4 regions of the Actimicrobium sp. CCI2.3 genome follow, and region 3 is predicted to be linked to each of the others. Evidence: predicted binding sites of a transcription regulator. Region 3 holds the regulator's gene; each other region holds the start of a gene.

Region 1 (5,666 bases), on a different contig from region 3:
GGACTGCGAAATTTCCTGAGCGCTGCTGGCACTGGCGGCAATTGCCAGCAGCATACCGGCGGCCAGCATGAGGACGCCGGTGCGGTGTGTCGGTGAAATAGGCATCGTGAATCTCCTTGGTCTTCCCCGGTGCGGGGTGGCGAATGTGAATGCGACGTCGCCGCTCAGGACGGTGCCGCCGATGTCGTTGCCGGTAGTGCGGTCGTCGGTACGCCGTAATCATTGAATATCTGCGCGATCTCCGGTTGACTGGAGGCGATCAAGGCATTGAGCTGGTCGCGCAGGTTTTTTTCACCATAGCGCACGCCCATCGCAATACTGAAACCGTAGCGGATGCCGTCGTCTTGCGGCTTGAATGGCACGACCGTGATCGGCGTGCCAGCCGCATGCTTGGCGAAATACCCGACGATCGGTCCCCACGCAATGGCCACGTCGACCGTACCGTTGGCCAGGTCGCGGTCGATCAACTGACCCGGGTACTGATCCGGATCGCCGGTCTGCGGCGAATACGACACCATCTGCGCGATCAGACCGTTTTTCAGCAGCCAGTCCGCGGCAGGAGAGCGCGCAAAAATACCGATCTTCAGCTTGTCACGGATCGCTCTCGGCAACGCGAGCAAGTCCGCTGGCGTCTTGATGACATCGAGTCCCTTGCCTTTGACGAAGGCCATCGCATAAGTGGATGCCAGGTACGGTTGCGTCACCAGTCCCATCTCGAAATCGGTCGAAACGCCGGTGACGACATCGCACTTGAAGGTGTCGGTACCGTCGATCTTGGCCTTCAGGCTGTTGCGGATAAAACCCATGCGCTGCGGGTACCAGCTATGTTCGAGTTTCCAGCCCAGTTTTCTGGCGAACAGCTCGGCGATCTTGTTTTCATAACCGCGATCTTGCTGGTCCGACATCGGCAAATTGTTGGGGTCCTGGCAGACCCGCAGTATTTTTTGGGCTGGAGCGTTGGCCGGTGGACGTGCCGCATCTTGTGCCATTGCCGGCGCTGACAATGCCAAAAAACCTGCAAATAAGCCGGCAAACAGGCCGACAAACAGGCCGACGGCCGTGCGGTTCTGCAGTGCATGTCGAGAGAGGATAACTGGGACCATGAGCGACAACCTTTCTTCAGCGATGGAGACCCTTTCCAGTGATCCTGTCACCGGTGTTGGTCTGGTCTATTTCGTGATGGCTTGAAGACGACCGGCGGCAATGTCGCCTTCCGAACGTCCTTTGAGATAAGCGTACAACTCATCGAGATGGTCGGCGACGAAGGGCACGCCATCAAAATTGGGCATGCCTTTTTCAATGCGACCCTTCATCAGCGTCGTCACGAACTGGTCCTTGGTCAGCACCTTCATGCTGTTGATAAGCGATGGTCCGACCAGTCCTTGCTGGGCAGCGCCGTGACAGCGTTCGCAGGATTGGGCGCGCCATACTTTCCAGCCGATCAGGGTGTGCGGGTCGACCTTGTTCTTGTCGACAACGGTGTAAAGCTTGCCGGGAGTCGCGGCTGCCGGCTTGTCGGACGCCGCCGTCGCGCCAAAGGCGCTCTGGTGGCAAAGCGCGGCAAGCGTCAGGCCGGCCGTCATCGCTGTGATGCGTAGCGTGCGCATAAGTGTGCTGGATAAAACCATGAAAACCTCCTTGAAAACAATGGTGCGCCGGGCCGGATCAGCTGTGATCCGGCCGTCGTTGTGCCGATGAAGGACGACGGACTATTTCGCCGACGCCACGGCCACCGTGCCGGGTAGCGCAAAGACAGTCAGGACACCACCGAGCTCGGTGTAATTCGACAGTTCCTTGTAGCCGCCAACTGCACCCAAGCCTTCGTTGGGTTTTGTCAGGCCTGCCGCCATGCCGATACCCGCCCAGCCACCGATGCCCGACAGGACGCCGATGTACTGCTTGCCCTTGTATTCCCAGGTGTTGACGTTGCCGACGATGCCGGACGGCGTCTTGAACTTCCACAGCTCCTTGCCATTGTTATCGACGGCCTTGATGAAGCCTTCCAGCGTGCCGTAAAAATTGACGTCACCGGCGGTCGCCAGCGCGCCGCTCCAGACGGAAAATTTCTCTGGCTTGGACCAGACGATTTTTCCGGTACCGGCATCCCACGCAATGAAGTTACCCATGCCGCCATGGCTATCCGGTGCCGGGAACATCGAAACGGTAGCGCCAACATACGGCTGACCGGCGGTGAAATCGACCTTGTACGGTTCATAGTCCATGCAGACATGGTTGGTCGGCACGTAGAACAACCCGGTTTTTGGCGAGAACGAAGCAGGTTGCTGATCCTTGCTGCCCAGCGCAGCCGGACAGATACCCTTGACGTTGACGTCTTCACCGCCCTTGCTGGTGCTGTACTTGGCGGCGACTGCGGGACGGCCGGTTTTCATGTCGATGTGGGTAGCCCAGTTGACCTTCGGATCAAACTTTTCAGCGACCAGCAATTCGCCGGTAACCCGGTCGAGCGTATAACCAAAGCCGTTACGGTCCAGATGCACCAGTGTCTTGCGTGGCTTGCCGGCGACCTTGATGTCGGCCAGGATCATTTCGTTGACGCCGTCATAGTCCCACTCATCATGCGGTGTCATTTGATAGACCCACTTGGCTTTGCCGGTATTGAGGTCGCGCGCAAAAATCGTCATCGACCACTTGTTGTCGCCCGGTCGCTGCGACGGATTCCAGGTCGACGGATTGCCGGTGCCGTAGTACAGCAGGTTGGTATCCGCGTCGTAGCTGTACCAGCCCCAGGTCGTGCCGCCGCCGATTTTCCATTGATCGCCGGACCAGGTTTTGAGCGAGGAATCCTTGCCCACCGGTGCCATCTTGCCGTCGGTCCAGGTCATGGTCTTGGCCGGATCCATCAGCATGTCGGCGTCAGGGCCGACGCTGTAGGCTTTCCACAGTTCCTTGCCGGTCTTCAGGTCATGCGCGGTCAGTCGGCCGCGCACGCCGAACTCGCCGCCGCTAATGCCGGTGATGACCATGTTCTTGAAGATGTGCGGTGCATTGGTGTTGGATTCGCCGACCTTCGGATTGCCGACCTTGACCTTCCAGACTTCCTTGCCGGTCTTCATATCGAGCGCCACCATCGTCGTGTCGGCCTGTTGCAGGATGATCTTGCCATCGCCATACGCCACGCCGCGATTGACGGTGTCACAGCACATGACCGGAATCACCCCGGCGTCCTGGCGCGGCTCGTACTTCCAGCGCATGCTCTGGTCTTCCAGGTTGATCGCATACACCTTGTTCGGGAAGGGACTGTGGACATACATCGTATCGCCGACGACCAGCGGTCCGCCTTCATGACCACGCAATACCCCGGTCGAAAACGTCCACGCCACTTGCAGTTCCTTGACGTTGGTGCTGTTGATCTGGGTGAGTTTGCTATAGCGGTGGTTGGCGTCGTCACCGGCTTGCGATGCCCAGTTTTTCGGACTGGCCATCGCCTTGCTGAGTTGCTCGTCGGCGAGTACGGAATTGCTCACCGCCAGGACGCCTGCCATGCACAGCAGGTGTTTCAGGATTGCCTTCGAAGACATGTCTACCTCCAATAATTATTGTGATGTTTGTCGTGATGCGGAAAACGCATGCTGCCCTTACCGGCGGAAATCTCTCCAAAGACTCTCGCTGTCGACGACCAGTCGTCTGCAAGGTTCAGCACTTACCATGCCAGTCGGCGATGGCGAGGCGGGGCAGTGGTTGCGCAGGCAAAGCGGGCTTGACGGCGCTGCACAGTGTGCCGTTTGCTGAACAACGGAAAGACGATGTGTTCCGCGAGGGCGAGCAATAACAAGTGGCCTGACCGCGCAGGAGGGCCCGGTCTGCGGCACGCGTTATTTGATAAAGCAGGCATCAGCCGCAATCTGTTCGACCTGCTTGTATTTTCTGACCATGTCCTTGACGAGAGTCGGGTCACGAAATTCAGCACCGCGCTCGCCGCCTAATCCCTGATGGCGGTTTGCGGTGGAGAGCTCGGCGTAATCATTGAACGGTAGTTGCTTTGCAATGGCGTCGATCGAGCAGGAGCACTTGTACAGATACTCGTATTGGCTATCGTGATTCTTCATGCATTCGAACACGTACTCGACCCGCGACGCGGTCGGAAAATCGTTTGCCTGCGCGGTCATCGGCGCAGCAATCGCCAGCAGAAGCAGAAGCGGGGTGCCCGTTGCGAGGCGTGGCGATAAAAAAGTCATGGTGTTTCCCGTTTCAGAAAACATCTCATCCGCAAGATCAGTGCCACTGCTGTCGGTGTGGCCACGACCGACACCGGTTCGGGCAGGTCATCCGTGCCTGGCACAACGACGCTACAACGTGTGCCGGTTTCTGCGCAGTCGCCACCGGGCCAGCCATCGTGTTATCCATCGTGGCAGCTGCGGTGGCACGGTCAAGAACACACCAGCGAGCAGAAATACTGCCAGCGCGGCGGGCAGCCAGCGCACATCGGTCGCTACCACCAGCGAGCGCTCAAAGCGGTCATCGGTCAGCAGTCGTACCAGTGCCGAGTCGGAGTCGAGTCGTCCGTAGTGCAATCCGCTGACTTGCGCCAGTGCCTGCAAATAGCGGCCCTGCAACGCTGACAGATGTTCGTGGCTTGGGCCCAATCCCGCCCGAGCCGGGCGCTGCACGACATCGCCGGCAGACCACCAGCCCACTTGCCGGGCTTGCCTGTCGAGGCGTGGAATCGGTTGTGCCACGTCACCGCCGACGCCGACCAGCATGCCGTTGATGCGTCCTTTGGGGCGGTCGAAGTCGGGGATTGTTTCGATCGGCGGCGACTCCTGTCCATCGGTCATGAAGATGACCGATGGATGTTGCGGCAATTCGTAGGCCACGTCGGTCGCGCTGTAGACGCCACGGACGATCACGCTGGCGTCTTCCCACGCCATGCGTGCATCGATCTGCCGGATGGCTTGTGTCAGCTCGGTCCGGTTGCTGCACACTTCCAGCGGTGCCAGCAAGAGCAAGGTGCGCCGGCTGGAAAAAATCCCCAGTCCGATCTGCGAGCCGCAGGGTAGTTGCCCCAGCGCCTGCACCAGTCCCTCACGCGCGGCGTCGAGACGGCTGACGGCGCGACCATCGCGCTGCTGGTCAGTCACGTACATGCTCTGGGTAATATCGAACACCACCAGGTGATTGACCACCGTGCGCGTCAGCGGGACCGGCGGCAGGACACTGGCGACGATCAGCAATACCGCCGCACCTGAAAGTAATCGGTCGCGCCAGGCGAGTCGCCACATCAGCAGTTTCACGGCAAGCCTCCGCCATCGGGCTGCATGGTGGTGGCGGCGCCTTCCCTGCCATCGTTCGTGTTGTTGCGGCTGGTCGAGCCCTCCAGTTCTTTGGCGGTATTGATGCTGTCGCCGGTTGCCGCAATCCCTGCTTCCGGTGCCAGCCAGAGCGCCCGTTCGAGGTTGTAGCGAGCGGCCCAGTACTGCGGTTCGCGCAGCAAGACTTCGCGATAGTGCTGTTTCGCCAGAGCCAGCAGTCCGGCCTGTTTTTCTTCATCGCTCTGCATAGCGAGGGCCTCGCGCAGCGCCAGATTGCCAAGGTTGAAGCGGGCCTGATTGCTGACACGCTCATCGTTTCCCTGTACTGCCAATTGCAGGTTGCGTCGCGCACCATCGAGCTCGTTTGCGCGGGCCAGTTGCACGCCGCGTGCGGCG
Region 2 (5,666 bases), on a different contig from region 3:
ATCGGCGCATCGCCGCGGATCACCAGATCGGCACCCAGCAACTGATGCGCATCACGATTGAGGCCAGTGCGCATGCGGTCAACAAAAAAGCTCACCGATGTCAGTGCCGATACCGCCACCACCAGTGCCACGAGCAGAAAGCGCAGCTCTCCCGCTCGCCAGTCGCGCAGCGTCATGCGCAGCGATTGCAACAAGGTCAGCATCATCAGGCGGGCTGCCCGTCAAAAAATGCATCGACTTCGGCGAGGTATTTTTGCCGGGTTGCGCCATCAATGAAAGCGGCATCGAAACTGTTGCGTGCCAGCTGTTGGGCATGGTTACGCGTCAGTGGCAGTGCCTCGAAGGTGGCCACGAAGTTGTCGTTCAGGTAGCCGCCAAAGTAGGCCGGATCATCCGAATTGATGGTGATCATCAGACCCGCCTCGATCAATTTCAGCAGGTTGTGATCCACCAGCCGGTCGACCACGCGCAGCTTCAGGTTTGACAGCGGACAGACCGTCAGTGGGATTCGTTCATGCGCCAGCCGTGCTGTCAGGGCGGCATCTTCGAGGCAGCGCACGCCATGGTCAATGCGCTCGACTTTCAGGACATCGAGCGCCGCGGTGATGTAGGCCGGCGGACCTTCTTCGCCGGCATGCGCGACCAGATGGAGACCGAGCTGGCGGCACTTGGCAAACACGCGGGCAAACTTCTCTGGCGGATGGCCAAGCTCGGCCGAGTCGAGGCCCACACCGATGAATTTATCGCGGTGTGGCAATGCCAGTTCCAGCGTGTCGAACGCGTCGTCTTCGGACAGGTGACGCAGGAAGCACAGGATCAGCGCGCCGGTCATGCCCCACTCCTGCTGCGCATCCTGCACGGCACGCCAGATACCGTTGATGACGAATTCCATCGGTACGCCACGGGCGGTGTGTGTTTGCGGATCGAAGAATAATTCGGTGTGACGGACCTGATCCTGGTGCGCGCGCAGCAGGTAGGCGCGGGTCATGTCGTAAAAATCCTGCTCGGTGAGCAGCACGCTGGCACCGGCATAATAAATGTCAAGGAATGACTGCAGATCGGTGAACGCATACGCCGCACGCAAGGCATCGACGGACTCGAAGGCCAGTGCCACGTTGTTACGTTGGGCCAGTGCAAAAATCAGTTCCGGTTCGAGCGAACCCTCGATGTGGATATGCAGCTCTGCTTTTGGCATCTGCTGCAGGGTGTGGCGCAATGCTTCATTCATGCGGATATCCTTGAGAGTAGCCGGCCATGATAAAGGAATCGCTCAAAAAAAACCGCCGGCACACTCGGCCAGCGGTTTTTGACAACGATGCCGATGCTTATTTGGGCATCGCGCCGTCCACGCCCTTGACGTAATAACGCAAGCCCTTCATGTCCTTGATGGCCATCGTTTGACCGGCAGCGACGACTTCCTTGCCGGCCTGATCCATGATAGGCCCCTGGAACGGAGTCAGCGTGCCATCGCTGATTGCCGCAGTTTTTTGCTCCAGCAGGGTCCTGACATCGGCTGGCAGCGCCGCATTGATGCTGGCCATGACGATCGCCCCTTCCTTCACGCCCCACCAGCTATCGGCGCTTTTGACGGAGCCGGCCAGTGCTTCGGTGACCACTTTCTTGTAATACGGTGACCAGTCGATTGTTGCCGATGCCAGATGCGATTTCGGCCCGATCTTCGACATATCCGAATCCCAGCCGAAGGCATGGACGCCCTTCTCTTCGGCCGCCTGTAGCGTTGCTGGCGAATCCGTATTCTGGATCAGCACATCGACGCCCTGCCCGATCAACGCCAGCGCCCCTTCGCGCTCCTTGCCAGGATCGAACCATTTATTGATCCAGACCACGCGCGTGCTGATCGCCGGATTGCTGCTTTGCGCACCCAGCGTAAAGGCGTTGATGTTGCGAATGACTTCCGGGATCGGGATCGACGCGACCACGCCGAGCTTGCCGGACTTGGTCATCTTGCCCGCCACGACGCCAGCGAGGTAGGCGCCTTCATAGGTATGCGCGTCGTAGACGCCCATGTTTGCGGCGGTCTTGTAGCCGGTCGCATGCTGGAAATTCACCGCCGGAAAATCCTTGGCTACTTTCAGCATCGGCTCCATGTAGCCAAAGGTGGTCCCGAAAATGAGCGTATTGCCCTGGGCGGCGAGGTCGCGAAACACACGCTCCGCGTCGGCACCTTCGGCCACATTTTCCACGAAGGTCGTTTTTACCTTGTCGCCAAATTCTTTTTCGATCGCCTTGCGACCCAGATCATGCGCATACGTCCAGCCGGCATTCCCGACCGGACCCACATAAACAAACCCTATTTTGAGTGGACCAGTAACCGCGACCGGCACCGCTGCCGGAGTCGTCGCGGCCACGGTGCCGGTCTCGATTTTCGGGCTACAACCCAGCACCGGGATGGCCACTGCCAGCGCCAGCACGCGCAACGACATGCGTCGATTCAGGAAGTCAGGCATCGGAAGTGCTCCTCGTAGTCAATAAATAAAAGTTCAGAAATGTGCGTTCGGAACGAACAGTACCGCAAGATCCTGCCGAACGTGGCGGTGAGGCGTCTGCCAGTTACAAAATCACGCTGACACGCCAGCTGCATTGCCAGCGCCAACGGTTTATGTGAGACTCCAAGTTCGCCAAAATACGGTGTTAATCATGTCGCAAAAGGAAATCCGGCAATGCTGAAAGTCGTAATCATTGACGCCAATTCAATTACACGCAATTTATTATCGACCTTGCTGGTTGCTGGCGGATATGACGTGATTGGCGACACGAACACCAGCGATGCCGGTCTGGCGCGCATCATCAAATTGGAGCCACAAATCCTCTGCGTGGATATCGGCGAGGTCGCCGACCAGCGCTTCACCATCATTGATTTGCTGCGCAAAGCATTGCCGAAAGCATTAATTTTTGTTGTTTCTGGCCGCATGGATTCGGATCTGGTTCAGGGGGCCGCGCAACGCGGTGTCCATGGATTCATCGTCAAACCATTCAATCCGGTGACCGTACAGACAGCCATTCGCAATGCCATCCTGAAAATAGCGCGGCAACGGCAAGCCGCTACAGCGATATCCGCTGAGACGCCAGCACCGGCTGACAAATCGGCAGGCATAGCGCCAGACACCACGTCAAGCGACAGCGCACCCTGACATCCATGCTGCATGAAGCCGACTGCGCCTCAGCGGCCGGCAAGACAATCTCACTTCGCCTTGTTATCAAATTGCCTCGGCTGCACCGGGTCAATTTGTGCGCCCTGCTTCACTCAAATTTGTGGGTGGTTTCATAACGTGGTCAAAAAAGAACGTTAGTTGTTCCATAAAAACTTTTAGTTACAATTAATCGAAACTAGCGGTATATTGAACTCGCTTCATCTGTAACACCTCTCCAAATGGGTTTGGGCCCGCTTCACCGCGGGCCTTTTTTTTCAACTCTCTGGCAGGCCCGCGATGCATGCACTTTATCCCATCAAAATTCGACAGTTCACAACCGCGAACAGCGACACCAGTACTCTTGCCTGCAGAAAAACTCCCTCGTTGCGATGTCGTTTTTAATCTCCATGTCCTCCGCAAAGAGCAGATAAAATGCAATAACGTTATCAAATTAGAAAAACCACGTAAAGTAACGGTTTATCCAATTATTTCGCTGCCAGCACTACCCCGCAACGAAGAAACTGCCACCAGGAGAATTCTATGAACGATATCAGCATACTGGACAACGTCGATTACGACCCCAACCGTCTACTGGACTTTTTGATCGAAAAAATGCATAGCAAGAACGATGCAGGACTATCCCGCGAACTCGGTGTCGCACCACCAGTGATCAGCAAGATCCGCCATCGCCGCCTGCCCGTCGGTGCCTCGATGCTGATCCGCATGCATGAAATCAGTGACCTGAGCATCCGGGAACTGCGCAATCTGATGGGCGACAGGCGTGAAAAGCACCGGATTAGTCCGGAGCAGTTCAAACCAAAAGCATAGTAATCCGCGATATCTGGTTCGACAGCACCCCTTGTTTGCCGGGCAAACCCGGCAACGCAGCGTCCACTGCCTGAAGGCGGGCCCCAGCGCCGCCTTACGGTGCATTGCGACCAAGATCTGGCCGACAACGTTGAACCCATCAACGTAAAAAAGAGTCCACATAGCGGCGACGCCACGTAATCCGTCATCAGGTGCTTGCACCACACCCAAAGTCGACATCACTGTGACACCGATTTCCGGCCTGATTGGTGGCGCGCTTGTTGCTTTCCCCAAAACTGTCATGCGACCTAACATCGTTGCGATGGCTACCCCAACGTTCTTTCCCGATTTTCGTTCACCGAGGACTATTCATGATTCATGACCGTAAGCAAGTAACAGAAATGATCCTGTCGGCAAAAGTAAGCAAAGGCATCAAGTGGGTGCAAGTCGCCGAAGCCATCAACTTGAGCAAGGAATGGACGACTGCAGGATGTCTTGGCCAGATGACGTTCAACAAGGCACAGGCAGAAACGATTGGTCGCCTGTTCGACCTGTCCGACGAAGCAGTGGCGTGGTTGCAGGTGGTGCCGTCAAAAGGGTCGCTCTCGACCGCAGTACCGACTGACCCGCTGACTTACCGGCTATATGAAATTGTGAGTGTCTATGGCTCGACGATCAAGGAATTGATTCATGAAGAATTTGGCGACGGCATCATGAGCGCGATCGACTTTTCCATGGATATTCAGCGCGCGGCCGACCCGAAAGGCGATCGCGTCAACCTGGTCATGTCGGGCAAGTTCCTGGGCTACAAGAGCTACTAGCAGATTCATTGCGCTCACAGGAACTCTGAGAGGAGATTCCCGCGAACGCGGGAATCCTTCTGCGAGAGGCGCGTTGGCTTCCAGCGCGCTTATTTTTTTGCGCCAGCCGGGTCGCCGACCTTCTTGATTTCTCCGGATTGCAAGCGTGCAAAGTACGATGTTGCTTCACGCTTCACCACAGGCATCAGGCAATACAAGGCCGCGATGTTAACAACCGCCATCGCAAAAATCATCGCATCCGAAAAATCGATCACCGCGCCTAGCTGCGCGGCGGCACCAATGACCACAAAAGCGCAAAAAACCAGCTTGTAGATCAGTTCGCGTTTCTTGCCTTCGCCGACCAGGTAAGTCCAGGCCTTGAGTCCGTAATACGACCACGAGATCATCGTTGATAACGCAAACATGAATACGGCAACAGCAAGCACGTAAGGGAACCAGCTGATGCCCTGCGCAAACGCGATGGACGTCAACTCAACCCCGGAAGCGCCGTTTGTCGTGGCAATTTTTCCATCGGTCACCAGGTAGATGCCGGTGAAGGGATCGACCGTCAGCACACCTGAAATCACGATCACCAGCGCCGTCATCGTGCAGATCACAACCGTGTCGATGAAGGGTTCGAGCAGAGAGACGATGCCCTCGGTGACCGGTTCGTTGGTACGGACCGCAGAGTGCGCAATCGCCGAGGAACCAACCCCGGCTTCATTTGAAAACGCGGCACGCCGAAAACCCTGGATCAGGGCACCGACAAAGCCGCCTGCCACCCCGAGGCCAGTGAAGGCACCACTCAAGATCTGTCCGAACGCCCAGCCGACCCGGTCGTAATTGACCAGAATGACAACCAGTGCCGCACCCACGTACAGCAATGCCATCAACGGGACAATTTTTT
Region 3 (5,666 bases):
CGTCAGTCGCCACTGGTGCAGCGCCGTGCCAGCGACCTTGGCATCACGCATGTGTTTCAGGGCAGCCATGACAAGCGCGCCAGTTTCGAGCAGCTGTTGCAGCAGACCGGCTTTAGCGCCGACCAGTGCGGCTTCATTGGCGACGACGTCATCGATCTGCCAATCCTGTTGCGTGCGGGCTTTGCCGCCAGCGTGCCGAATGGGCATATCGAAGTGCGTCAGCGCGTCCATTACATCACCTCCGCACCAGGTGGCACCGGTGCCGTGCGTGAATTGTGCGACCTGATTCTGCGCGCCCAGGGCAACTATGAGGCGGCGCTGGCACCGTACCTGTCATGAGCGCAGAAAATTCTGCCAATCGCCTGCGGCTCTGGCTGCTGATCGCACTGGGCATCGTACTGGTGCTTGGCAGTTATTGGGTGCTCGAGGTGCTGCGCAAAACGGGGGGGCCGGATCTGCAAGACACGCCACGCAGCGCACCCGACTACTACGTGAAAAATTTCACCTTCGTCAAGATGGCGAAATCCCGCACTGCGCGCTACAACATTTCCGGCGATGTACTGACCCATCTGCCACGCGACGACTCGTATGAAATCACCAAGCCGGTGATCTATCACCTCGCCAACAACTTGCCACCGATGGTGATGCGCTCGGAGCGCGCGCTGGTCAATAGCGATAACACCGAAGTACAGATGATCGATAACGTCGATGTCGACCGACCGGCATCAGGCACCACCCAGAATTTTCATCTCACGTCGGAGTATCTTTTGCTACTGCCCAACGACGACGTGATGAAAACCGACAAGCCCGTCAAAATGCTGATGGGTAAAAACTTACTGAATGGCACGGGCATGGTCGCCAACAACGCCACCCGCCAGCTCGACCTGGCCAACCGGGTGCACGGCGTATTTCCACCTGCACCGGTGCGCTGATGTCTTGCCCGACTTTTTTTCGTACCCTCCACCAGGAATTTTCATGAAATCGCTTTTTTTCGTTTTTTTATTCATGTTCAATGCGGCCATCGTGCCAGCCGTGCATGCTGAAAAAGCCGACTCCACCAAACCCACTGTCGTCGATGCCGACCAGATGGCTTACGACGACGTCAAGCAAGTCAATACGTTCACCGGCGCGGTCGTAGTCACCCGCGGCACGCTGCTCATGAAAGCCGCACGCGTGGTGGTGGTACAGGACGCAGCGGGCTATCAGTTCGCCACCTTGTATGCCGCAGCCGGGAGCCTGGCCAGCTTTCGCCAGAAGCGCGATGGCGGCGCTGACCTGTGGATCGAAGGAGAAGCCGAGCGCATCGAATACGATGGCAAGACCGAACTGGTCAAATTGTTTTCAAGGGCGAAGATGCGCCGACTCAATGGCACGACGCCAACCGACGAAGTCGAAGGCGAATTCATTTCGTACGATAGTCGCAGCGAATTTTTCTCGGTCAATAACACGCCGGCAGGACAGGACAGCAAGGCCGGTGCCGGACGGATCAAGGCCGTGATCCAGCCGCGCGCACCCGCCACTCCGGACACCCAAAAATGATCAACGCCCTAGCGACGCCTGCTGATTCCTTCATCGATAACAGCAGCAAACTCATCGTCACCGGCCTGAAGAAAAGCTATGGCATCCGGCAAGTCGTCAGCGATGTCTCGCTCGATGTCGCCAGCGGCGAGGTGGTTGGCTTGCTCGGACCGAACGGTGCAGGCAAGACCACCTCGTTCTACATGATCGTCGGCCTGGTGCCTTCGGATGCCGGTGAAATCCGCCTTGATGGTGTCGATATCTCGCGTCTGCCGATCCACCAGCGGGCAGTGCTGGGACTGTCTTACCTGCCGCAGGAAGCGTCGGTCTTTCGCAAGCTGACCGTCGAAGAAAATATCCGTGCCGTGCTGGAACTGCAGGTTGACGAGCAGCGCAAGTCATTGACCAAGAAGGTCATCAATGAGCGCCTCGACACCTTGCTGCAAGATCTGCAGATCGAGAAGCTGCGCGACAACCAGGCGTTGTCGTTGTCCGGCGGCGAGCGCCGACGCGTGGAAATTGCCCGCGCGCTAGCCAGCAACCCGCGCTTCGTGCTGCTCGATGAACCGTTCGCCGGTGTCGATCCGATTGCCGTCATCGAAATCCAGCGCATCGTGCGCTTCCTGAAAGAGCGCGGCATTGGCGTCCTGATCACCGACCATAACGTGCGTGAAACACTGGGCATCTGCGATCGCGCCTACATCATCAACCAGGGAGCGGTACTGGCCAGCGGAAGACCGGATGCCATCATCGCCGATGAATCGGTGCGACGGGTCTATCTGGGCGAACACTTCCGGATGTAGGCACAGTCAACGATGAAACAATCCCTCCAGCTCCGTACCTCCCAGCATCTTGCGCTCACCCCGCAACTGCAGCAATCGATTCGTCTGCTGCAACTATCCACACTGGAACTGCATCAGGAGCTCGAGCAAATGCTGACCGACAATCCGCTGCTGGAGCGACTCGACGATCCGCTCGATCACTCGGTGCGCCTGTTGGCCGATGGCGCACTCGGGGCCGATGGCATTCGCCAGCAAGGTGCCAGCGAAGACGCCAACGCCGCACCGTCGCCATCCGAATCGGACGCTCCGGCATCGGACCAGGTCGATGCCGGCGACGCCACGCCAAGTACCGATTCTGACTGGAGTTTCGACGATGTCGCGCGCACTTCCAAAGCCCCGGAAGACGACGATGCGCGACCCCAGCTTGAGGCGCACGAATCGACGCTACGTGAATTTTTGCTCGAGCAGATGCGCGTCACGGTAAGCAATCAACGCGACCGTGCACTGGTCGAATTGATGATCGATGCACTCAATGAAAATGGCTACCTCGAAGACACGCTAGACGCCATCTTCGAGCGCTTGCCAGCTGAACTGGAGATCGAGCCTGAAGAGCTGACTATCGCTTTGAAACTGCTACAGAGTTTCGATCCACCCGGCGTTGGCGCACGCAATGCGTCCGAATGTCTGGCACTGCAAATCAAGCGCTTCCCCGACATCGCCATGGTCACCCGACGCATGGCGTTAGCCATCGTCGACAACCATCTGACACTGTTTGCGCAGCGTGATTTCAGCAAGCTCAAAAAAGCCCTCGACTGCGATGATGAAGACCTGCGCGAAGCCCAAAGTGTGATCCGCCAGTGCAACCCGCATCCGGGCGCGATCTTCGGCGGCGGTACGTCCGATTACGTGGTGCCGGACGTGATCGTCAAGCGCACCAAGGGCGGCTGGCAGGTCATGCTGAACCATGATGTGATGCCGCGACTGCGGGTCAATGCGATGTACGCCAACATTCTCAAGCAAAGCAAAGGGGATGGATCGCTCACGTCACAGCTGCAGGAAGCCAAGTGGCTGATCAAAAATATGCGCCAGCGATTCGACACCATCCTGCGCGTCGCGCAGGCCATCGTGGAGCGACAGCGGAACTTTTTTTCGCATGGAGCGGTCGCCATGCGCCCCCTTGTTTTGCGCGAAATTGCTGATACACTCGGTCTGCACGAGAGCACTATCTCCCGTGTGACCACCCAGAAATACATGCTGACTCCACATGGCATGTTCGAGCTAAAGTATTTTTTTGGCAGCCACGTTGCCACTGAAACAGGCGGTGAAGCCTCTTCAACGGCAATACGGGCACTCATCAAACAATTGATAGGAGCCGAAGACCCGAAGATTCCATTTTCTGACAGTAAAATCGCAGACATGCTGGGAGAACAGGGTATGGTGGTAGCAAGGCGTACGGTCGCAAAGTATCGCGAAGCCCTGAAAATTCCCCCCGTCAACCTGCGCAAGGCCCTGTAGTTTCTGTAGTTTCTGTAGTTTCATTTGTCGTGTTGTACTGTCGCTGTGTTCGAAGCACCCCATCCGTAGCGGGTCCGGCTCCGAACCTCCATCGGCATTATTCAAAGGAGCGCTGTATGAATCTCACAATCAGTGGACATCATCTCGAAGTGACCCCTGCCATTCGTGAATATGTGCAAAGCAAGCTTGAGCGTATCAAGCGCCATTTCGACCATGTCATTGATATTGCCGTCATCCTGACGGTAGAAAAACTCCCGGAAAAAGAAAAGCGGCAGCGAGCAGAAATCAACCTGCATCTGCGCGGCAAAGACTTGCACGCCGAGAGTATTGCGGAGGACTTATATGCCGCAATTGATGCGCTGATCGACAAGCTCGATCGCCAGGTCATCAAGTACAAAACCAAATTGCAGGATCATCAGCACGACGCCATCAAGCACATCCCTGAACCGGTTGTTGCCATCGTTTCCTCCTGATCGAACCCGCTGCCGGGCAAACTGGCACATTCCACTTAGGGCGCATTGATTGCGCCCTTTTTGATTTCATGCAATTGACTTGTGCACAACCGAATACGAATCCCGACCATGACCGCACTCATCGACACCCAGATCAAGAACACGACCGGCCAGATCACACTGGATCGCCCCAAGGCCCTCAACTCGTTATCGCTCGCGATGGTGCGCGACCTGACGCGTATCCTGCTGGACTGGCGCGACAGTGCGACGGTGCACGCCGTGCTGATCAGGGGCAGCAGCGAAAAAGCATTTTGTGCCGGTGGCGATATCCGCTTTTTCCATCAGGCCGGTACGTCCACCCCGCAAGGCGGCAGTGCTGCGCTGGAAGATTTTTTCACCGAAGAATATGCCCTCAACCATCTGATCCATTTTTATCCGAAACCCTGGATCGCCGTACTGGACGGCATCGTCATGGGCGGTGGCATGGGGCTGGCGCAAAGCGGTGTGCAGAACCGGCTTCGCATCGTTACCGAACGAACAAAAATGGCGATGCCAGAAGTCAATATCGGCTTGTTCCCGGATGTTGGCGGCAGCTATTTCCTGTCGCGCACGGCAGGACAACTTGGCACCTACCTCGGGGTCTCCGGCGAGATGATTGGGGCTGCCGATGCACTCCATGCGGGACTGGCTGACCTGTTCCTTCCGTCCAGTGCCTTGGCGGGCCTGCAGGAATTAGTCGATCAGTTTTCCGGTGGTGACCTGCGTGCAGCGATCCGTGCCTATGCCGAACCGTTCGCCATCGCTTGCGATCCGGCGGGCAGCAAACTGGCGCAGAATCAATCGCGCATTGCGCAGCATTTCGGATTCGATTCGGTCACGCAGATCGCCGACTCACTGGCCGGTGACGAGTGTGCGTTCGCACAAGCGACCCTGGCGACGATGCAGAAACGCTCACCGCTGATGATGGCCGTGACCTTGCGGCAGTTGCGATTGGGTGCCGCACTGGATCTGGCAGGCTGTCTGCGCATGGAGCGCACGATGGTGCGGCATGCATTTACGCGAGGCGAAGTCATCGAAGGCATTCGTGCGGTAGTCATCGACAAGGACAACCAGCCGCGCTGGCAACCGGCCGACCTGACGCACGTCACTGAGGCGATGGTGGAGGACTTCTTTACACCAGCCTGGCCTGCTCACGCGCACCCGCTGCGTGAACTCATCGATCAGTGACAGCCGCGCTCTTGCAGGTCTGTCGATTCAGAGTTCGTCCATCATGAACAGTCGCCGGTGCTCACGGATCGCATAGCGGTCTGTCATGCCGGCGATATAGTCCGCCACCTTGCGCACCTGACTGGTGGTATCGCCTTCACGAAACTCGTAATCCGGTGACAGCAGGCCGGGC
Region 4 (5,666 bases), on a different contig from region 3:
CGGCGAAGACTTCGAAGGCATTCCGATTTTTGCCAACGTCGCTGAAGCCAAGGCCAAGACCGGCGTCAACGTATCGGTCATTTACGTCCCGCCAGCCGGCGCTGCTGCCGCGATCTGGGAAGCGGTCGAAGCCGAACTCGATCTCGCCATCTGCATCACCGAAGGCATCCCTGTCCGCGACATGATGGCCTTGAAAGACCGCATGGCCAAATCCGGCAGCAAGACCTTGCTGCTCGGACCAAACTGCCCCGGCCTGATCACTCCGGACGAAATCAAGATCGGCATCATGCCGGGTCACATCCACAAGGCTGGTCGTATCGGCGTGGTCTCACGCTCTGGTACGCTGACCTATGAAGCGGTTGGCCAACTGACCGCACTGGGTCTGGGTCAATCGTCGGCCGTCGGTATTGGTGGCGACCCGATCAACGGTCTCAAGCACATCGACATCATGCGCATGTTCAATGACGATCCGGATACCGATGCCGTCATCATGATCGGCGAAATTGGCGGTCCGGACGAAGCCAATGCGGCTTACTGGATCAAGGACAACATGAAAAAACCGGTCGTTGGCTTCATCGCCGGCGTCACCGCTCCTCCGGGCAAGCGCATGGGCCATGCTGGCGCGCTGATCTCGGGCGGTGCCGACACCGCTCAAGCCAAGCTCGACATCATGGAAGCCTGTGGTATCACGGTCACCAAGAACCCGTCCGAAATGGCGCGCTTGCTGAAATCCATGTTGTAATCGATCGTCGCTTGAACCGGCCGCCGAGCGGCCAGCGGGGAGCTTCGGCTCCCCCTTTGCATTGATGCAGGTCCTAATTTTTACAGCGGGCGCGAAACGCCCACGCAAGAGCCGTGCGCTTCGGTGAATCCTGACCAGGTCGCGCACTTCGCAGCACCATGTCGTCTGTTCATCGCTGATTTTATTGTGCAAGCCTATGTCGATCCCATTGCAACTCGAATTTGCCGCATTGACCGATACGGGTCTGTTGCGGCCCCATAACGAAGATGCGATTGCGATCAGTCCCGACTTCGGGCTGGTCATCCTGGCCGACGGCATGGGCGGCTATAACGCCGGCGAAGTCGCCAGCAACATGGCGATCACCATCGTACGGCAAGTGATGGAAACGGAATTGCAGGCGATTGCATCTGAACTGGCCGTCGATGCCAGCGACCACCTGCCCGCGTTGCTGAGTCATGCCGTCAACGAGGCAAACACGGCGATCCTCACGGCCGCCTTGCTGGAGCCGGAGTACACCGGCATGGGCACCACGCTGGTGATGGCATTGTTCCATCACGAGACGATGACACTGGCCCACGTCGGTGATTCACGCTGCTACCGCCAGCGCGACGGCCAGCTGGAGCAACTGACGCGAGACCATTCGTTCGTGCAGGAACAGCTCGACGCCGGACTGGTCAGTGCGGACGAAGCCTGGCTTTCGCCGAATCGCAACCTGATCACCCGTGCGGTGGGCGTCGACGACGTCATCGAAGTCGAGGTGCACGATGTTGCCGTGCTGCCGGGGGACCTGTATCTGCTCTGCTCGGATGGCTTGTCGGACATGCTGACCGCGCAGCACATTGAAGCCATCCTGCAAGACTCGACAGAAGACCTGCAACTTGCCGCTGCCAATTTGCTGGCGAGCGCCAATGAACAGGGTGGTTTGGACAATATTTCCGTTATTCTTGTGTACGTGCAGGATCACGAAGCACAAAAAAATGGCCTGATCGACAGGCTGCTGGGCTGGATCAAATAACAGGCGCACACCGCCCGACGGAAAGGAACGACGACCATGGCGAAGATCATTGTCTCTTTGGATGGCCAATTACTGCAGGAAGTAAAGCTCGACAAGGAACGCATTACGATTGGTCGACGTCCGCACAATGATATCGTGCTCGATAACCTCCTGGTCAGCGCCGCTCATGCGGCGATCGTCACGATGGCCCATAACTCGTTTGTGGAAGATCTGAACAGTACCAATGGCATCCTCGTCAACGGTGAACCGGTCAGCAAGCACTACCTGCAAAATCACGACGTGATTCGCGTCGCCAATTACGACATCCGTTATTTCAATCCTGCCGCGCGCCGGGGTGCCGAGCGTGCCACCAGTAGCGAACTGGGTTTTCCACGCGCCGTTTTTCATGTTGATTCCGCGATTGCCCCGCAGCGCGGCGATACCAATATCGCCACGTCAAGCAATCAGCGGCCAAGCCCGGTCGCCCTATTGCGGATACGCACCGGGCCTCATGCAGGCAAAGAAATGGAGATCACCAAATCCGAGACCACCATCGGCGACCCCGGCGTACAAGTCGCGGTGATCACCCGACGGCCGCAGGGATTCCTGATCACGCATGTCGAGGGAGAGAGTTGTCCAGTGGTCAATGGCGTATTGATCGGCGCGGAAGCGACGCCGCTGGAGCCAGGGAGCGTGATCAATTTGTCAGGCACCGAAGTGGAATTTTTGTTGAGAAAGTGATTGGCAGCGAGTCCAGTGTAGAGGAGCAGACCAAAATTTTATTGCCTGACGTAAATTATCACCTCAAGGTGATGATTCTGGTCACATCGGGTGCCGCCAGAGTGAAATCACGGTGATTTCGCCTTGTTTTTGGCTGGCATGCGGATTGCAATGGCGTACCCGTGGCAGAAACCTCTGTCTACTTCCAACGGGGATACGCAAAATGAAAACGATGAAAATGGTTAAGAAGGCACAGGCGGGTTTCACGCTGATTGAATTGATGATTGTGGTGGCGATTATTGGTATTTTGGCTGCGGTGGCTTTGCCTGCTTATCAGGATTACACGGTGCGGGCTCGTGTATCAGAGGCCATCGTTGCTGCTGATGCTGTAAAAATAACAGTCGCCGACAATGCCTCGAATGGTACTGCCTTTGCACTCGGTCTTAATGCTGGTACCACGACACAGAACATTGCGACCGCTCCAGCGGTTACTGCTTTAACCGGTGCTATTACCGTTGTTACTACAACTAGGGCAGGCGCCATGACGATTGTAATGACGCCATTCGACGGTGGCGCAGCAGGCGTACCAGGAGCAGCTCTTGCTGTGGGTACTCCTCCGGCAAATCAAATTACATGGGCTTGTTCGGCAACCCCGGCAACTGGTTTTAAATATGTTCCAGCCAATTGCCGTCAAGCCACCGCTGCAGCGCTGCTGTAAGCATACACACCAATTGCATAGAATCCGATCTGTAATTGATGACAAGATGGAGTAGTCTGGGGGGTCTCAGAGACTTTATTGTTTGAAAGATGGCGCCCGCTTAGCGGGCGTCATTTTTTGGTAGAAAAGTTAAAAATATGTTCAGCCGGAATGCAGTAAATAATACTTGGTTGGATATAGCAGAGAATTATTGTGAAGGGTAACGACGGTTCAACATTGAATATATTGGCGACCTTTGAACTGGTATTTCAGACGCGATTTTGTTTTGTTTCCGATCCATTTGAATTTCGAGAAAAGTGGAGGACCCCAGTATTGCGATCAAGCCACCCAATCCCCCGACCTTCCCCCATGCTTCTCCATCACCTTCACCCCCACAATCACCATCCCCCTATCCACCGCCTTGCACATGTCATAAACAGTCAACAGCCCCACCTGCACCGCAAACAACGCCTCGATCTCCACCCCCGTCTTGCCAAACGTCTCCACCTGCGCCGTACAGTCAATACTGTTTGACCCCGCATCCACACTGAAGTCCACCACCACCCGCGTCAGCGCCAGCGGATGACACAGCGGCACCAGTTCGCTCGTGCGCTTGGTGGCCATGATCGCGGCGATGCGGGCGATGCCGAGGACGTCGCCTTTTTTGGCGGTGCCGGACTGGATCAGCGCGAGGGTTTCAGGCTTCATCCGGATCGTGCCGCTGGCAATCGCGACGCGGTGAGTTTCGGCTTTGCTGCCGACGTCGACCATGTGGGCCTGGCCGGCGCTATCGAAATGGGTCAAGCCGTCGTGGACAGGAACAGAAGCGGGAGCAGGAACAGCGTCAAGCGGGGTGGTTTTGATCGTCATCAGAAGTCGAAAAAGCAGGGGTGGCAGGAGCGGCGCGTGTGGCCGGCGAGCGGGTATCATAGCATCGTGAAATCACTTTCCGACTACCCACCCAAGTCCCCGTTGCGCCTGTCTGTGGTCTGCCGCGCGCTGGCAGTAGTCGCCGCTATTGCGTGCGTGTCGTTGCCGCACTTGCCGGCCCGCGCCGAAGCCAATCTCAATGACAATTCCCGCTTGCCCAGCCTCGGGGACTCCGAGCGCGAATCCTTGTCGCCGCTGACCGAGCGCAAGCTGGGCGAACACATCATGCGCGAGATCCGGCATAACCCGGATTATCTCGAGGATGCGCCGACGCTCGAATATCTCAATGATTTCGGCAACCAGTTGCTGGCAGCGCGACCCGAAGCGCGTGGCGAAGCAGGCTACGATTTTTTCTTTTTCGCGGTGCGCGATCCGATGCTCAATGCCTTCGCGCTGCCGGGCGGTTTCATCGCCGTACATTCGGCCTTGCTGCTGGCGGCGCAAACCGAATCCGAACTGGCCTCAGTCGTCGCGCACGAGATCGGCCATGTGGCGCAGCGCCACATCGCCCGCATGCTCGGCCAGCAAAAACAGGACATGCTGATTCCGCTGGCGGGTGTGATCCTGGCGGTGCTGGCCGCGCGCTCCAGTTCGGATGCCTCGGCGGCGTTGCTGATCGGATCGCAAGGCGTGGCACTGCAGCGCCAGCTTAATTTTAGCCGCGATGCCGAGCGTGAAGCCGACCGCATCGGTTTGCAGATCTTGCGCGACGCCGGGTTCGAGACGGCCGGCATGGTGACTTTTTTCGGGCGCATGCAAAGCGCCTCGAACGGGTATTCGGATTTCCTGCCGGCCTACTTGCGCTCGCATCCGCTAACCACCGAACGCATCGCCGATATCGAAGCGCGCACGCGTGACCTGCGCTACCGCCAGCATGCCGATAATCTGGACTTCCAGCTGATCCGGGCGCGCATGCGCGTGCTGCAGGACGACAGCGCGCAAGGCTGGCGCGATGCCAGCGAGATCTATGCCGCGCAATTACGGCAAAAAACCCGCACGCAAACAGTCGCAGGAAAATACGGGCTGGCGCTAGTGGCATTGCGGCGCAACGAGTACCCGCAGGCGCTGGCATTGCTGCAGGAAGCGCGCACCGCACTGCGCACCGGCGCGCCGCGCAATGATGGCAACAGCAGCGTGCTGGATTATCTGGAGATCGACCTGTTGCTGGCGTCCGGCAAGCATGCCGAGGCGGTCAGCGTGGCCGATGCTGCGCGTAGCCGTTTTCCGCTATCACGCGGATTGGCGCGGCGCTATGCCGACGTGCTGGTTGCGGCAGGGCGCAGCGACGATGCGGTCACGTATTTGCGTGACCAGGTCCAGTTGTACCGGAGCGACCCGCAATTGCAGAGTCAATTGGCCAAGGCGTATTCGGCGCAGGGCAAGCGTGTGTTGCAGCATCTGGCATTGGCCGAATCGTATGCACTCGATGGCAGTCTGCAAGCGGCGATGGACCAGTTGCGCATCGCCCGCACAGCGCCGGATGCGACGTTTTATGACCAGGCGCTGGTTGATGCGCGGGAGCGTGATCTGGAGGTGCGCTGGAAGGAAGAGCTGGCTAATAGCAAGCGGGAGAAGTGATTGGG

Evidence for each region. Region 3 encodes sigma-54, which starts transcription at its own class of promoters, with help from an activator protein. Its sites were predicted from a motif close to TGGCANGNAANCTGCTTT; they were not measured.
Region 1: a site for sigma-54 is predicted at 3,655-3,672, ahead of QN370_RS17610 (methanol/ethanol family PQQ-dependent dehydrogenase). Genes of this name have one in related genera too.
Region 2: a site for sigma-54 is predicted at 2,586-2,603, ahead of QN370_RS18830 (ANTAR domain-containing response regulator). Genes of this name have one in related genera too.
Region 4: a site for sigma-54 is predicted at 2,612-2,629, ahead of QN370_RS14585 (pilin). Genes of this name have one in related genera too.

The regions. Positions count from the first base shown of each region.
Region 1 is NZ_JASJWR010000036.1:15,927-21,592, forward strand. It holds gene QN370_RS17595 (hypothetical protein) at 1-105, opposite strand, end outside; gene QN370_RS17600 (quinoprotein dehydrogenase-associated putative ABC transporter substrate-binding protein) at 165-1,103, opposite strand; gene QN370_RS17605 (cytochrome c) at 1,170-1,628, opposite strand; gene QN370_RS17610 (methanol/ethanol family PQQ-dependent dehydrogenase) at 1,710-3,539, opposite strand; gene QN370_RS17615 (hypothetical protein) at 3,834-4,220, opposite strand; gene QN370_RS17620 (vWA domain-containing protein) at 4,308-5,252, opposite strand; gene QN370_RS17625 (MxaK protein) at 5,249-5,666, opposite strand, start outside.
Region 2 is NZ_JASJWR010000043.1:11,650-17,315, forward strand. It holds gene QN370_RS18815 (ABC transporter permease) at 1-206, opposite strand, end outside; gene QN370_RS18820 (adenosine deaminase) at 206-1,228, opposite strand; gene QN370_RS18825 (BMP family ABC transporter substrate-binding protein) at 1,326-2,468, opposite strand; gene QN370_RS18830 (ANTAR domain-containing response regulator) at 2,682-3,152, shown strand; gene QN370_RS18835 (hypothetical protein) at 3,693-3,980, shown strand; gene cynS (cyanase) at 4,331-4,780, shown strand; gene QN370_RS18845 (alanine/glycine:cation symporter family protein) at 4,870-5,666, opposite strand, start outside.
Region 3 is NZ_JASJWR010000011.1:27,234-32,899, reverse strand. It holds gene QN370_RS08095 (HAD family hydrolase) at 1-339, shown strand, start outside; gene lptC (LPS export ABC transporter periplasmic protein LptC) at 336-932, shown strand; gene lptA (lipopolysaccharide transport periplasmic protein LptA) at 976-1,539, shown strand; gene lptB (LPS export ABC transporter ATP-binding protein) at 1,536-2,321, shown strand; gene QN370_RS08075 (RNA polymerase factor sigma-54) at 2,334-3,815, shown strand; gene hpf (ribosome hibernation-promoting factor, HPF/YfiA family) at 3,932-4,288, shown strand; gene QN370_RS08065 (enoyl-CoA hydratase/isomerase family protein) at 4,397-5,494, shown strand; gene QN370_RS08060 (deoxyguanosinetriphosphate triphosphohydrolase) at 5,522-5,666, opposite strand, start outside.
Region 4 is NZ_JASJWR010000025.1:58,423-64,088, reverse strand. It holds gene sucD (succinate--CoA ligase subunit alpha) at 1-742, shown strand, start outside; gene QN370_RS14595 (Stp1/IreP family PP2C-type Ser/Thr phosphatase) at 939-1,757, shown strand; gene QN370_RS14590 (FHA domain-containing protein) at 1,794-2,477, shown strand; gene QN370_RS14585 (pilin) at 2,689-3,174, shown strand; gene moaC (cyclic pyranopterin monophosphate synthase MoaC) at 3,493-4,023, opposite strand; gene QN370_RS14575 (M48 family metalloprotease) at 4,090-5,661, shown strand.